Regions from separate parts of the Anaerosalibacter massiliensis genome, predicted to be linked through region 2. Evidence: a T-box and tRNA genes for the amino acid it is inferred to sense, from the RefSeq annotation. Region 2 holds a T-box; the other holds one or more tRNA genes.
The links. The T-box of region 2 lies ahead of ileS (isoleucine--tRNA ligase). A T-box ahead of a tRNA ligase gene usually reads a tRNA of that ligase, here a tRNA-Ile.

Region 1 (8,427 bases), on a different contig from region 2:
AATGCTAGCCTGTCACGCTAGAGGTCGAGGGTTCGAGTCCCTTCCAGGTCGCCATTTATTTTGCTTTGGTAGTAAATTATAAAAAATATAAAATTATAAAAAAAGGTTGACAAATTTTAATTTAGCATTTATAATTTTATTTATGACTTTAATTAAATATTCATTCTGGTGTAGCTCAATTGGCATAAGCAGAGAACCCAAATCTATGAATAAAAGGGTAGCTCAAAAGTTAAAACTTTTGAGTACTGCAATTGCACCAAATATAAAATTTGGGGCATTGCAGCATGAATCGCTTAGTCGGAGTCGCCAAAGCTTATTACTATGTTATTAGATTTTGCAAATTAAATATTTATGCTGGTGTAGCTCAATTGGCAGAGCAACTGACTTGTAATCAGTAGGTTGGGGGTTCAAGTCCTCTCACCAGCTCCAAAGTTGGGAGGAGTTCCCGAGTTGGCTAAAGGGGACGGACTGTAAATCCGTTGGCTCAGCCTTCACTGGTTCGAATCCAGTCTCCTCCACCATGCGGGTGTAGCTCAGTGGTAGAGCCCCAGCCTTCCAAGCTGGTTGCGAGGGTTCGATTCCCTTCACCCGCTCCAGAAAATGCACCTATAGCTCAGTTGGATAGAGCAACGGACTTCTAATCCGTGTGCCGGGGGTTCGAATCCTCCTAGGTGCACCATAATATTGGGATGTAGCCAAGTCGGTAAGGCACTAGACTTTGACTCTAGCATTTCGCAGGTTCGAGTCCTGCCATCCCAGCCACATGACCCATTAGCTCAGTTGGCAGAGCACTTGACTTTTAATCAAGGAGTCCGGCGTTCGAATCGCCGATGGGTCACCATTTGGAGAGGTACCGAAGTGGTCATAACGGGGCGGTCTTGAAAACCGTTAGGGTCTCACGGCCCACGTGGGTTCGAATCCCACCCTCTCCGCCACAATTAATATAACTATTTGGAGAAGTACTCAAGAGGCTGAAGAGGCTCCCCTGCTAAGGGAGTAGGTCCTATTCGGGGCGCGAGGGTTCAAATCCCTCCTTCTCCGCCAGTTATTCTAATTTATTGTGGGCCTTTAGCTCAGTTGGTTAGAGCGCCCGGCTCATAACCGGTAGGTCCGGGGTTCGAGTCCCTGAAGGCCCACCACTTGTTTAAATAAGTTTTTGGATTTGACTGTAGGGGTATAGTTCAGTTGGTAGAACGTCGGTCTCCAAAACCGAATGTCGTGGGTTCGAGTCCTGCTACCCCTGCCAGTCTACATATATTAGCATAGGGGCGCATAGCTCAGCTGGGAGAGCACCTGCCTTACAAGCAGGGGGTCATAGGTTCGAGCCCTATTGCGCCCACCAAAATTAACTTAAATATGGGCTTGTAGCTCAGGTGGTTAGAGCGCACGCCTGATAAGCGTGAGGTCGGTGGTTCGAGTCCACCCAGGCCCACCATAAAAAATATAATTGGGGCCTTTAGCTCAGTTGGTTAGAGCGCCCGGCTCATAACCGGTAGGTCCGGGGTTCGAGTCCCTGAAGGCCCACCAATAATTGCCCAGATAGCTCAGTCGGTAGAGCAGGGGACTGAAAATCCCCGTGTCGGTGGTTCGATTCCGCCTCTGGGCACCATTTTTTTATAAAAAAAGTTAGTTTTTATATTGGGATGTAGCCAAGTCGGTAAGGCACTAGACTTTGACTCTAGCATTTCGCAGGTTCGAGTCCTGCCATCCCAGCCATTAAAAAAAGAGTAGAAATTTTCTACTCTTTTTTTAAATACTTACTTTGCTTTCTATTGTATATTTGATCATACCTTTAATATTTTCCATAGCTAATCTTTTATCTACTTTCAATAGCATGATATTCGGTGGAATATTAAAGCTTGTACAATCTTTAATATTCATTCCATATTCCAGATTATCTAGATTTATATAGAAACATTTTTTTTCAGTAGATAATAAACCTTTTTCAATCTGAAATTCCATATATAATGTCCCCTCTTTAAAATCCCAATTTAAGTTATAATAGTTTCCATAGTCTATATAGGAATCCTTTTTAAAAGAGGTTGTTTTACAATAGATTTTCATTACATCATTAATAAAATCAATTGATTCAATTGCAATTTTTGGATTGTTTTTATGATTAGAGCTTTTATTTGATAGATATACAATTTTGTTATCATCTATAATATCCAACATTTTTAAAACGAAAGGTAGATAGTATAAATCATCATAATTGTGTTTTAAAATGAGTTTTCTTTTTTCCAAATCATTGCTTTTTAAATAGTCATAATAAAGATCAATACAATCTTTTCCAGATATAGTATCTTCCCTATAAATACCTAAAAATTTTTCAATAGATTTAAGTTTGAAACTTTTAAGTGGAAGTAATTCTTTGTTATTTCTTATTGTTCTATAAATATCTATGCTTTTATTTTTAGGTATTTGATATTTAATATCATATTTTTTATATTTGCTATTTAAAAAAGGAATATCAAAAGTATCTCCATTGAATGTTACAACATGTACACTGTTTTCTATATCTTCTATTAAAGTTTTTAAAATACAATCTTCCTTTTCAGAGGAGTTTAAGAAATATTGTTTTAAAGTATATTTACCATTATTATAAATTAATAATCCCACTAGGTAAACAGTATCATAAGCTCTGCTAAAACCAGTAGTTTCAATATCCAAGAAACAAACTGGGCTATTATCAAAATATTTCTCCATATTCAAATCATAGTCAATATTATAATATATCTTTTCCATTCTTTATTCTCCTTCATATATCATGTTATAATAAAATAGTATATCAATTATTATAAATTATATATATTATTTATTATGAAATCAAATGTAGACAGGAGGATTTTGATGATATTTGATAGTTTAAATAATAGGTATCCATCTCAGCGAATGACAGTATTTTCTAGAAAAGGCATGGTAGCAACCTCTCAACCACTAGCTGCTGAAGCAGGTTTAGAGGTTATGAAAAAGGGTGGAAATGCTATAGATGCAGCCATAGCAGCAGCTGCATGTCTTACAGTAGTAGAACCTACTTCAAATGGTATAGGGGGAGATGCTTTTGCTATTGTATGGCATAAAAACAATATATATGGCTTAAATTCTAGTGGACCTGCACCAAAAAACATAACTATTGAAAAATTAAAAAATAGTGGATATAAAGAGATGCCTGCTCGTGGTTTTATTCCTGTTACAGTACCGGGGGTTCCCTATGCTTGGAGAGAGCTATCTAAAAGGTTTGGAAATATTTCCATAAAAGAAGCTTTGAATCCTGCTATATCTTATGCAGTAGAAGGCTATCCAGTTTCACCAATAGTATCTCAAAATTGGCAAATAGCTTTTGAAACTTTTAAGAAAATATTAAAAGGGGAAGAATATAAAGAATGGTTTAAAACTTTTACTATAGATGGTAAACCACCTAAACCAGGTAGTTTGTGGAGAAGTAGAAAAATGGGCAGAACCTTGATAGAGTTAGGAGAAAGTGAATGTCTATCTTTTTATGAAGGTGATATAGCTGAAAAAATTGATAAATTTTCTAAAAAGTACAATGGATATTTAAACAAAGAAGATTTACTAGGATTTAGTTCAGAATGGGTTAATCCAATTAGTATAAATTATAGAGGATATGATGTATGGGAATTGCCACCTAATACTCATGGAATAGTGGTTTTAATGGCATTAAATATATTAAAAAATTTTGAATTAGAGTATGGAAAAGTTTCTTCACAGCATATAATTATGGAAGCTATGAAATTAGCTTATGAAGATGGTTTAAAATATATTACAGATCATGATAAAATGAAGGTATCTACTAGTAGTTTATTGTCAGAAGAATATGCATACGAAAGAGCTAAACTTATAAAAAACAAGGCAATTCAACCTAAGTATGGCAATCCTAATTTAGGTGGAACAGTTTATTTAGCTACTGCAGATAGTGAAGGTAATATGGTAAGCTATATTCAAAGTAATTTTATGGATTTTGGTTCTGGGCTTGTAGTTCCTGATACGGGTATTAATTTACATAATAGAGGTTATAGTTTTTCACTAGATAGTTTAGCAGCTAATTGTTTAGAACCAGGCAAAAAGACTTATCATACTATTATACCAGGATTTATAACTAAAAGAGATAGAGCCATTGGTTCTTTTGGAGTAATGGGAAAATATATGCAACCTCAAGGCCATGTTCAAGTTCTAACTAATTTAATAGATTTCAACCACAATCCACAAGAAGCTTTAGATCGTCCACGTTGGCAATGGATTGGAAATAAAGAAATATTGGTAGAGCCAAATTTTTCAGAATACATGGTGAGAAAACTAACTGAATTAGGACATGAAGTTAAATACTCAGAGGATATTGGAAGTTTTGGAAGAGGACAAATTATATTAAGGGAAGATGAAACTTTTATTGGAGGTACTGAACCTAGAGCAGATAGCAATATATCTTCTTGGTAAAATGTTCTGAAAGGAGTAATGATATGGATAATGATAATGTAGAAGAGCTATCAAATGAAGAGATAACAGAAATCATGAGAAGTATAAACAATGAGCAACTTAGAAAAATTGGAATAATGTCTATATATGATAGTTTTTATGGCAGTTTAGAATCTATGAAATTAATGGAGAAATCTAAGATCATAGAAAAAATTGAATCAAAAGAAGAACAGGAGAAATTATATAGCCATTATAATAGTTTATTAAAATTAGTTTATGATTTAGATGATAGTATAAAAAATCAAGAAGATAATTTAGAAAAAATAAAAAATATAAGGAAAGATTTATATAAACTTTCCAATTATCTTAAACCTTATATCATTGAGATATCCTATATCAATGAACTTGCCAATAACTATTTTAATAAGCATATGGTAGAAGATAAACAGGATTTTGGAAAATTAGATCAGGAGATTTTGAATAAATTATATTTAGATATTACAAATTATATAGCAAAGGATAGTAAAGATTATTATTTGTTTTCTAAAAAAATATCTGCAATAATAAGGATTCTACCTTTTAGAATGACAAAAGCAAGATTTTTAGAGATAGTAGAAATTTCTCTTAAAAGAAATTTAATTCAATATCCTAAAGAATATGTAGATCATCAAATTAGAGAATATAAAAGAATATTTGATGGTTCTATGGAACCTAGTTATGGAACAAAGTTTGATAAATATTTTAGGAAAACTCAAGATATTAAACAAAATAATTTTAAAGAATTAAATTTAGAGGAAACTAAGAAGGCTTTGGAAAAATCTAAAGTACTTTTAGAAGAAGTAGAAGAAATAGACTTTTTTATCACTAACTTAGGAATATTAACCAATAAATTAATAGTAGTATTTTTGACTAGTCATTTAATAAAAGATAGTGTATTAAACGGCAAACTTATTAGTGAATGTAAAAAATCTATTGACTCTTTCGGAAAAATTTCATATAAAGAAGTAAGAAAAAAGTTAAATAGTGAAATTTCCACTTTAGAAAAAGACCTATTCAAAACAAATGAATTTTTAGAGGAAATTGGAAATGAGGCTATTAAAAGAACTGAAATTGTAGATGAAGAATTAAATAAAGAACTATTATTTACAAAGAAAGTTTTAACTTTCTACAATGATATAATTTTTGAAGATGAAGAGATACTATTATTAGATGAAGAAAGTTTTATAAAGCCAGTAGAAAAAAGTTATTTGAAAGAAGTTCTTTCAAATTTTATTCAATATATTAATAGGTCCATATCTCTAATGTCAAATATTGAAAGAAAGCTTAGAATGAAAAGACTATTATCTATAATGGAATTTCCTTTTGAAAGTCCAGAGGATTTTATGGATTATATCAAGAATTCATTAGATCAGAGAACAACAAGTAATAACGAAATACTTATTGCAATCAATAGTTTATACTATCTAATGGATATGAAAAAATAAAATTATAAAAGTTATATTATCCCTTCAATATGTCAATAATATACTAATGATGATTGGAGGGATAATATTATGTGTAAAATTGGTATTCCTAGAGGAATGTTTTTTTATGATTATTATCCATTTTGGAAAGAATTTTTTGAAGGGCTTGGTATTGAAACAGTAGTATCTCCAAAGACTAATAAAGAAGTTTTAAATGCTGGGATTTTTTCTTGTGTAGATGAAGCTTGTTTACCAGTAAAAATATTTCATGGTCATGTAGAAAAATTAAGGGATAATGTTGATTATATATTTATACCTAGAATAATGAGTATAGAAAGGATGGAATATTGTTGTCCCAAAGTTTTAGGTCTTCCAGATATGGTTAAATATTCTGTTAAAAATGTACCTCAAATAATAGATACTAGGATAAATTTGAGAAAGTCTAATATTGGATATAAAAAATCAGTATATGAAACTGGTAAATATTTAGAAAAGGATTTATGGGAGATAAGAAGTTCTTATACCAAGGCAAAAAAATCCTATGAAAGGTATATATATTTATTAAATAAAGGGGTAGTACCTATAGAAGCAATCAAAATGTACAATAAGGCATTTAAGGATATAAATTATAGTTCTAGTAGTCATGAACTAACTATAATGATTTTAGGTCATCCTTATGTAGTATATGATGAATATTTAAATATGAACTTGATTTCTAAACTGATGAAAAATAATGTAAAAATTATTACCCCAGAAATGATAAGTAAAGAAGAAATAAATAAATATTCTAGTAAACTACCTAAAAGAATGTTTTGGACCCATGGGAAAAGAATAGTAGGTTCAGCTTTCAGTTTAATTGAGAAGAGAAAAATAGATGGAATTATTTATTTATCATCTTTTGGATGTGGAATGGATTCTATACTTATAGATTTGGTAGAGAGGAAAGCTATATCTAATGGAATGCCTTTCACATTATTGACCTTAGATGAACAGACAGGGGAAGCAGGTATAAATACTAGAATTGAAGCTTTTATAGATATGATGAAATGGAGGAATAAAGATGAAAATAACATTTCCGCATTTAGGTAATGTTTATATAGCTGGAAAAGCTTTTTTAGAAGAACTAGGCCAAGAAGTGATTCCACCTCCAAGATGTAGCAAGAGAACTCTTGAGTTAGGTACTAAATATTCTCCAGAAACTATGTGTTTGCCATTTAAAATAAATATAGGCAATTATATTGAAAGTATAGAAAAAGGTGCAGATACTATACTAATAACTGGTAGCTGTGGCCCTTGTAGATTTGGATACTATTCAGTACTAGAGCAGAGTATATTAGATGACTTAGGCTATGAAGTAGAATTTATAGTTTTTGATCCAATATATGAAGGAGTAAGAGAGCTTAAAAATAATATCTCTAGAGCTTTAAATGTAAAAAGTTATAGGAAGTTAATAAAAGCAGGAGATTTAGGATGGAAGCTTATAAAAAAATCAGACTATTTGACACAGCTTGCTAATGAAAAAAGAGCTTATGCTTTTAATAGTTATTTAGTAGATGAAATAATGGAGGATTATTATAAAAAAGTAGAAATTACTGTTGGTGGAGAGCCTATGTTAAAGCTTATGGACCAGGTGGAAGATTCTCTTAAAGCTGTAAAAATAGATAAAAATAAAAACCCTATAAAAGTAGGTATTATAGGAGAAATATATACTATTATTGAACCTTCTGTTAACTTGGAAATTGAAAGAAAACTAGGACACATGGGGGTACTTGTAGAAAAATCATTGACACCTACTAAATGGGTAGAGCACCATGTAAGCAATTTCCCTTTTGGTTCTAAAGAGGAAAATGAAAAGTACAAATTAGCGAAGCCTTATATACCTACTTTAGTAGGAGGACATGGAAGGGAAACAGTGGGAAGTGCTATATATTATGCTAAAAAAGGATTTGATGGAGTGATACAACTACTTCCTTTAAATTGTATGCCTGAAATAGTGGCTAAAAGTATTTTGCCTACAGTACAAAATGATTATAATATTCCAATAATGACATTAATAGTAGATGAAATGACAGGGGAAGCAGGCTATATGACTAGGTTAGAAGCCTTTGTAGATTTACTTGAAAGAAAAAGGGAGGAAAAGCAAAATGGCAGATTTTTACATGGGTGTTGATGTAGGTTCGGTGAGTACTAATATAGTTATTTTAGATGAAGAAGATAATATAGTATGGAAAAAATATTTGAGAACCCAAGGTAAACCAATTGATATATTAAAAGAAGGATTACATGATATAAGGAAAGAATTAGGTGACATTAATATAAGTGGAGTAGGCACAACCGGAAGTGGTAGACAATTAGCTGGTTTAATATTAGGTTCAGATGTAGTTAAAAATGAGATAACATGTCATGCAGTATCAGCTCTAGATTTTATGCCCAATATAAAAACTATAATTGAAATTGGTGGGCAAGATTCCAAAATAATTATTATTAGAGATGGTATAGTAGTTGATTTTGCTATGAATACAGTTTGTGCAGC
Region 2 (8,427 bases):
AACTGTTGCCCTTAGCCTAGATAAATTAGAAAAGATACCCACAATAGTTGCAGTAGCAGGTGGAGAAAAGAAAATAGAGGCTATCCATGGAGCGTTAAGAGGAAAGCTAATGGATGTATTAGTTACTGATGAGAGTGTAGCAAAGAGTATTTTAAAGGATTATATGTAAAAAATTAAACTATTATGCTTTTAAAGCGGGAGGGATATAAATGATTGATATTAGTAAAGAAACAATTTTGGAAATGTATAAAAGAATGAATGAAGCTAGAGCATTTGAGGAAAAAGTAAGCTATTTTTTCGCAAGGGGCATGGTACATGGTACAACTCACCTTTCAATTGGTCAAGAAGCTTCAAGTGTTGGAGCTTGTATGGCATTAAATAATGATGATTTAATAACTTCAACTCATAGGGGTCATAGTCAAGTTATAGGAAAAGGGATAGATTTAAATAAAATGATGGCAGAACTTCTAGGAAAATATACTGGATATTGTAAAGGAAAAGGTGGCTCCATGCATATAGCTGATGTAGATGCTGGAAACTTAGGAGCTAATGGAGTTGTAGGAGGAGGTCATGGAATAGCAGTAGGTGCTGCCCTTACTCAACAAATGAAGAAAACAGGAAAAGTAGTACTTTGTTTCTTTGGAGATGGTGCTTCTAATGAGGGAAGTTTCCATGAAGCATTAAACTTAGCTTCAGTATGGAAATTGCCAGTAATATTCTACTGTGAAAACAATCTATATGGTATGAGTGTACCACAAAATAAGGCAATGAATATAAAAAACATAGCTGATAGAGCAAAATCTTATGGAATTCCAGGGCATATAATTGATGGAAACAATGCGGTAGAAGTATATAATAGAACAAAAGAAATTGCTAAATATGTAAGGGAAGGTAATGGCCCTGTATTAATTGAAAGTAAAACTTATAGATGGCTGGGTCATTCAAAATCTGATGCACAAATTTATAGATTAAAGGAAGAAGTAGAAGAATGGAAAAGCAAATGTCCAATTAAGCAGCTTAGAAATTATATAATAGAAAATAAAATATCAACTGAAGAAGAACTAGATAAGATTGAAAATAATGCTAGAGAATCAATTGAGAAAGCTGTTGAGTTTGCAAATAATAGTCCAAATCCACCAATTGAAACTATAACAGAAGATGTATATGCATAGGGAGGGATAGAAATGAGTGAACAAATGAAGGAAATGACATATAAAGATGCAGTTAAATTAGCAATGGTTGAAGAAATGAGAAAAGATGAAAATGTATTTTTAATGGGAGAAGATGTTGGCTTATATGGAGGAGCATTTGGTGTATCTGTAGGAATGCTTGAAGAATTTGGTGAAGAAAGAGTTAGAGATACTCCTATATCAGAAGCAGCTATAGCAGGAGCGGCAGCGGGAGCAGCTGTAACAGGAATGAGACCTATTGCAGAAATAATGTTTATGGATTTCACTACAATAGCTATGGATTCATTAGTGAATCAAGCAGCAAAAATGCGTTATATGTTCGGCGGAAAGGCCAAAGTTCCAATGGTTCTAAGAGCACCTGGCGGTTCAGGAACAGGAGCAGCAGCTCAACATTCTCAAAGTTTAGAAGCGTGGTTCTGTCATGTACCAGGACTTAAAGTAGTAGTACCGGGAACAGCAGCTGATGCAAAAGGGCTTTTAAAAGCAGCTATAAGAGATGATAACCCAGTAGTATTTGTAGAACAAAAAACTTTATATAAAGTAAAGGGTTCTGTACCAATAGATGATGAATTTATAATACCTCTAGGAAAAGGAGAGATTAAAAAAGAAGGAGAAGATGTAACTATAATAAGCTATGGAAGAATGCTTCCTAGAGTATTGAAAGTAGCAGAAGAATTAGAAGAAGAAGGTATAAGTGTAGAAGTATTAGACCCTCGTACTTTAGTACCTTTAGACAAAGAATTAATCATAAATTCAGTTAAGAAAACAGGTAGAGCAATTCTTGTAAATGAAGCTTGTAAAACTGGAGGATATTTAGGAGAAATAGCGTCGGTTATTTCAGAAAGCGAAGCTTTTGACTATCTTGATGCACCTATTATAAGATTAGCAGGATTAGATGTACCTATACCATATAATCCCGAACTAGAAAGTGCAGTAGTACCAAGTGAAAAGCAAATAAGAGATGCAGTATTCAAAGTTTTAAACCGATAGGGGGGATAGGATATGGCAATAGAAGTAATAATGCCTAAAGCAGGTATGGATATGCAAGAAGGTCAAATAATTAAATGGTACAAGAATGAAGGAGATTACGTAGAAAGAGGAGAAATTCTATTAGAAATAATGACAGATAAGGTAAATATGGAGGTAGAAGCAGAAACTTCTGGTTACCTTTTGAAGATATTAAAAAACAATGGTGAAACAGTCCCAGTAGTAACTCCTATAGGTTATATAGGTGAAAAAGGGGAGGAGATTCCCGAAGTAAAAGAAAGTAAAGAAACTGTTCAAGATAAGTTAGAGATAAAAGAAGAAATTGAAGAAATAAAAACTAAAGAAGAACCTGAAGTATTAGAAATAAAAGATAAGATAAGAGCTACTCCAGCTGCAAGAAGAATGGCTAGAGAAAGAAATATAAACTTATTAGAAGTAAAAGGTTCTGGACCTAAGGGACGAATTCAACAAATTGATGTTGAAAACTATAAAGAAGGAGATATAAAAATTACGCCCCTAGCAAGAAGAATTGCAGAAGTAGAGGGAATAGATTTAGAAAATATTATAGGCAGTGGATTTGAAGGGAAAATAATTAAAGAAGATGTTCTAAAATTAGTAGGAAAAGAAGAAAAAAATATTACTGAAGAAGTCATGGAAGATGGAAGAACTAGAGTAGTTCCTATGTCTAATATGAGAAAGATTATAGCAAAGAGAATGTCAGAAAGTTATTTTTCTGCACCAACATTTACTCTAAATACAGAAGTAGATATGACTAAGGTTATAGAGTTAAGAAGAACAGTTAAGGAACAAATTCTAGAAGAAACTAAAAAGAAAATAACTATTACAGATATAATACTATTAGCTACAGCTAGGGCATTAAAAAATCATCCATTAGTAAATGCAAGCTTATCAGAAGATGGAGAAAATATCATATACCATGATTATGTAGATTTAGCTATGGCCGTTGGATTAGAAAACGGACTTCTTACTCCAGTTATAAGAGGTGCAGATAAAATGACTTTAACTGAAATAGTTGTAGCTGCAAAAGATGTAACTGAAAGAACAATTAATATGAAACTATTACCACATGAATTGCAAGGAAGTACTTTTACAGTAAGTAATTTAGGAATGTATGGAATAACCCATTTTGATCCAATTATAAATCAACCAAATAGTGCAATATTAGGTGTAAATACAATAGTAGAAAAATTAGTCCCTGTAGATGGTAAAGCAAAGGTTAAACCTATGATGACTTTAAGTTTAACAGTAGACCATAGAGTTATAGATGGGGTAGTAGGAGCTAAGTTTTTGCAAGATTTAAAGAGTTTATTAGAAAATCCAATTAAAATATTAATATAAAGTCCTACCATATTTACAGTAAAGGAGGTATTTATCTTGGCAACGGAAGTAATAATGCCTAAAGCAGGTATGGATATGCAAGAAGGTCAAATAATCAAATGGTACAAGAATGAAGGAGACTATGTGGAAAGAGGAGAAGTTCTATTAGAAATAATGACAGATAAGGTAAATATGGAGGTAGAAGCAGAAACTTCTGGTTACCTTTTGAAGATACTGAAAAACAATGGTGAAATAGTTCCAGTGGTAACTCCTATAGGTTATATAGGGGAAAAGGGAGAAAAAATTTCTGAAAGTGAAAATGTTCAAATAGAAGAATTTGAAAAAAAGGAAGTAGAAGTAAGAGAGCTCAAAGAAGATAAGAACAAAGAAATTTATGATGTAATAGTTATAGGTGGAGGACCAGCTGGATATGTAGCAGCTATAAAAGCAGCTCAATTAGGTGGAAAAGTAGCTTTAGTGGAAAAAAGTATATTAGGTGGTACATGTTTAAATAGAGGATGTATACCTACAAAAACTTACTTAAAAAATGTTGAAATAATTGAAGAAATAAAGAAAGCAGATAGAAGAGGAATACTTATAGAAAATCCCCAAATAAAGATAGATATGGATAGAACTGTTGAACTGAAAAATGAAGTAGTTATGACATTAACTAATGGTGTAGTAGGACTTTTAAAGAGTAACGGAGTTGCAATATTTAAGGGTATAGGAAAAATAACTAAGGGCAAAAGAGTAATAATAAATGAAAAAGATATTATAGAAGGGAAGAAAATTATTTTAGCAGGTGGTTCTAAAACAGCTAAAATCAATATTTCTGGTATAGAAAGTAGATTGGTCATTACAAGTGATGAAATTCTTAATTTAAAGGAAGTACCAGAAAGATTAGCTATAATAGGTGGAGGAGTTATTGGAGTAGAATTAGGATTGGTGTTTAGTTCCTTTGGTAGTAAAGTAACCATAATTGAAATGATGGACAGATTGGTTCCAAATATGGACAAGGATGTATCTGCAAATCTATTTCAAAATTTAAAGAGTAGAGGAATAGAAATACTTACTTCTACGAAATTAGAAGAAATAGTTGAAAAAGATAATAGACTAATGTTAAAATTAGAAGGAAAAGATGATCTAATAGTCAATAAAGCATTATTATCAATAGGGAGAGTTCCAGATGTAGCAGGTGTAGGAGAAATTGAATTTGAAATGGATAGAGGAAGAATAAAAGTAAATGATTATATGGAGACTAGTGTAGAAGGAATCTATGCTCCAGGTGATATAAATGGCAAATTAATGCTTGCCCATGCTGCAACTCAAATGGGTGAAATAGCAGCTATAAATGCAATGGGTGGGAAAGAAAAAGTAAAACTTAAAAATACACCAGCTTGTATCTATACTATACCAGAAGTTGCTTCAGTAGGCCTTACTGAAGAAAGTGCAAGAGAAATATATGATATATCTATTGGTAAATTTCCATTTGTAGGAAATGGAAGAGCTTTAGCTTCAGGGGAGACTCAAGGGTTTGTGAAAGTAATAGTGGATAAAAATTACGGAGAGATTTTAGGAGTTCATATGGTAGGACCTAAAGTTGCAGAATTAGCAAATGAAGCAGCTACACTAATGGAGATGGAAATTACAGTATATGAGGCTATAGAAATAATTCATGGACATCCTACATTTTCAGAAGCTTTTGTAGAAGCTTGTGAAGATGCATTAGGAAAAGCTATTCACTTACCTAAAAAAGCATAGAAAATTATGAGTCAGGTATGAAATCCTGGCTCATTTAATTTTTTAATTAATTGCTATTTTGATTTTTCTTATAGAGTGGTTTATAATTTTATTAATATGTAAAAAAGATGGGGGTGTTTACAGATGATATATGTTACAAGTGATTCAACTAAACCTCAGTTTAATTTAGCATTAGAGGAATACGTTTTTGAATATTTAGATGAATATGATGAGATTTTTATGCTGTGGCAAAATGAACCTTCTATCATAGTTGGAAAACACCAAAATACTATAGAAGAAATAAATACTAAATATGTTAAAGAAAATAATATACATGTTGTAAGAAGACTTTCAGGTGGTGGTGCTGTATACCACGATTTGGGAAATCTAAACTATACTATTATATCTAAAGTCGAGGGCTCAAATACTTTTGATTTCAAAACGTTTTCTCAGCCAGTAATTGATGTATTAGCTGATTTGGGAATTAAAGCAGAATTTACTGGGAGAAATGATATAGTGATAGGTGGACAAAAATTTTGTGGAAATGCCCAGTATATGAAAAAAGGTAAAGTTCTACACCATGGTGCTATATTATTTGATACCGAATTAAATATTTTAGGTAAATCTTTAAAGGTATCTAAGGACAAGATCATATCTAAAGGTGTAAAATCTGTAAGAAGTAGAGTGACAAATATTAAAGACCATTTAAAAAAAGAAATTACTGTTGAAGATTTTAAAAATCTTTTATTAAAACGTATGTTTGGAGGAGATAAGGAAATACTCCCATATGAATTATCAGAAGAAGATTTAAAAAATATTAATGAACTTGTGGAAAAAAGATATGGAACTTGGGAGTGGAACTATGGCGAATCTCCAGAGTTTAATATAAGGAAATCTAATAGATTTCAAAGCGGAAAAGTGGAGACTCTCATAGATGTAGATAGAGGAGTTATTAAAGAACTTAAATTTTATGGAGACTTTTTTGGACATGGAGATTTAGAAAATGTAGAAAATAAATTGATAGGTATAAAGTATAATGAAAATGATATAAAAGATGTTTTAAAGGATGTAGATATAGACTATTATTTCTCAGGCATTTCAATGGAAGAACTATTAAGCTGTATTATTGACTAAATTAACTTGACAAATAGAAGTATTATGATGTATCATTATTCAAAACAGAATTTAATATTTAAAGGCGAAGATAAGGAAAGTAGTAGAAGAAACTAGTCTAAAGAGAAATAATCATTTTTGGTGAGAGATTATGGCTAGTCTTTTATGAAAATCACCTTGGAGTCTAGTATCTGAAAGTATAATAGGATACTACGTATTATGCGTTAAAATTTTTGAGTGATAAGGTATGTACTTATAAATTGGGTGGTACCGCGATATTTTCGTCCCTAGGTTTTTTAAACTTAGGGATTTTTTATTTAAATATTGTCAGGTTAAATAAATTATAAAAATTAAAGAAAGGATGAATAAATATGACTTTTGAAGAACTGTCTAAATCTCCAATAGCTAAAAGAGAACAAGATGTATCAGATTATTGGGACGAAATTAATTTATTGAAAAAAAGTGTTGAAACAAGAGAAGATGACAATCAATTTATATTTTATGAAGGGCCTCCAACAGCTAATGGAAAACCAGGTATACATCATGTCATGGCTAGAACATTAAAAGATGTTGTCTGCAGGTATAAAACAATGGAAGGATATCAGGTTAAAAGAAAAGCTGGGTGGGATACTCATGGTTTGCCAGTTGAAATAGAGGTAGAAAAGCAATTAAAGCTAAAAGATAAACATGATATTGAAGAATATGGAATTGAAAAATTTAATAAAAAATGTAGAGAATCAGTTTTTAAATATGAGAGTCAATGGCGTGATATGACAAGAAGAATGGCTTATGAAATTGATTTAGACAATCCTTATATTACTTTAGAAAATGATTATATTGAATCTGTATGGTGGATATTAGATAAGTTTTATAAAGAAGGACTCATTTATGAAGGACATAAAATACTTCCATATTGTTCAAGGTGTGGAACAGGTCTTGCTTCTCATGAAGTAGCGCAAGGTTATGAAGAAATAAAAACAGATACAGTAATAGCTAAATTCAAAAGAAAAGATAAAGATGAATATTTCTTAGCTTGGACCACTACACCATGGACATTACCAAGTAATGTAGTATTGACAGTTAATCCAAAAGAAATATATATAAAAGTAAAATATGAAGATGAAATATATTATATAAGTAAAACATTAGCGGACCATGTCTTAGGAGAAGGAGAATATGAGGTTCTTGAAGAAATAGAGGGAAAAGATTTAGAGTATGTTGAATATGAGCAACTTATACCTTTTGTAAAAACAGATAAAAAAGCTTTCTTTATTACACTTGCAGATTATGTAACTACTGACGATGGTACAGGAATAGTTCACTCTGCTCCTGCTTTTGGTGAAGATGACTATAATACAGGGTTAAAATATAACCTTCCAGTATTAAATCCAGTAAGTGAGGAAGGTAAATTTTTAGAAACTCCATGGGAAGGTAAATTTGTAATGGATGCAGATCCAGATATAATAAAGTGGCTGAGAGACAATGGAAAACTTTTCAAAAAACAAAGAGTAGCACATAATTATCCACATTGCTGGAGATGCCATACACCACTTCTATATTATGCAAAACCTAGTTGGTATATTGAAATTACTAAACTTAAAGACAAATTAATTGAAAATAACAATGATGTAGAATGGTATCCAGATTTTGTAGGGGAAAAAAGATTTGGAAATTGGCTAGAAAACTTAAATGATTGGGCAATTTCTAGAAGTAGATATTGGGGAACACCTCTTAATATTTGGAGATGTAACGAATGTGGGCATATAACAAGTATAGGATCAAGGAAAGAATTAAGCGAGAAAGCTATAGAGGATATTGATGAAAATGTAGAACTACACAGACCTTATGTAGATAATGTTCATATAAAATGTGAGAAATGTAATGGAACTATGACTAGGGAAAAAGATGTAATAGATGTCTGGTTTGATAGTGGAGCTATGCCTTTTGCACAGCATCATTATCCATTTGAAAACAAGGAGAATTTCGACAAACTATTTCCAGCAGATTTCATATGTGAAGGAATAGACCAAACTAGAGGATGGTTTTACTCGCTTCTTGC

Region 1: it encodes a tRNA-Ile, which carries the amino acid that the T-box ahead of ileS (isoleucine--tRNA ligase) is inferred to sense. The anticodon was not compared.

What each region holds. Positions count from the first base shown of each region.
Region 1 covers NZ_JANJZL010000020.1:19,332-27,758, reverse strand. The annotation lists tRNA gene NSA23_RS15815 (tRNA-Asp) at 1-54, shown strand, start outside; tRNA gene NSA23_RS15810 (tRNA-Thr) at 354-429, shown strand; tRNA gene NSA23_RS15805 (tRNA-Tyr) at 436-521, shown strand; tRNA gene NSA23_RS15800 (tRNA-Gly) at 523-596, shown strand; tRNA gene NSA23_RS15795 (tRNA-Arg) at 603-679, shown strand; tRNA gene NSA23_RS15790 (tRNA-Gln) at 686-762, shown strand; tRNA gene NSA23_RS15785 (tRNA-Lys) at 766-841, shown strand; tRNA gene NSA23_RS15780 (tRNA-Ser) at 845-935, shown strand; tRNA gene NSA23_RS15775 (tRNA-Ser) at 954-1,044, shown strand; tRNA gene NSA23_RS15770 (tRNA-Ile) at 1,063-1,139, shown strand; tRNA gene NSA23_RS15765 (tRNA-Trp) at 1,171-1,246, shown strand; tRNA gene NSA23_RS15760 (tRNA-Val) at 1,267-1,342, shown strand; tRNA gene NSA23_RS15755 (tRNA-Ile) at 1,359-1,435, shown strand; tRNA gene NSA23_RS15750 (tRNA-Ile) at 1,451-1,527, shown strand; tRNA gene NSA23_RS15745 (tRNA-Phe) at 1,534-1,609, shown strand; tRNA gene NSA23_RS15740 (tRNA-Gln) at 1,640-1,716, shown strand; gene NSA23_RS15735 (ribonuclease H-like domain-containing protein) at 1,750-2,745, opposite strand; gene NSA23_RS15730 (gamma-glutamyltransferase family protein) at 2,851-4,452, shown strand; gene NSA23_RS15725 (hypothetical protein) at 4,476-5,915, shown strand; gene NSA23_RS15720 (acyl-CoA dehydratase activase-related protein) at 5,985-6,983, shown strand; gene NSA23_RS15715 (acyl-CoA dehydratase activase-related protein) at 6,955-8,064, shown strand; gene NSA23_RS15710 (acyl-CoA dehydratase activase) at 8,039-8,427, shown strand, end outside.
Region 2 covers NZ_JANJZL010000017.1:12,995-21,421, forward strand. The annotation lists gene NSA23_RS14980 (sugar-binding transcriptional regulator) at 1-169, shown strand, start outside; gene NSA23_RS14985 (thiamine pyrophosphate-dependent dehydrogenase E1 component subunit alpha) at 210-1,172, shown strand; gene NSA23_RS14990 (alpha-ketoacid dehydrogenase subunit beta) at 1,185-2,180, shown strand; gene NSA23_RS14995 (dihydrolipoamide acetyltransferase) at 2,193-3,536, shown strand; gene lpdA (dihydrolipoyl dehydrogenase) at 3,573-5,276, shown strand; gene NSA23_RS15005 (lipoate--protein ligase) at 5,400-6,389, shown strand; T-box leader at 6,448-6,660, shown strand; gene ileS (isoleucine--tRNA ligase) at 6,740-8,427, shown strand, end outside.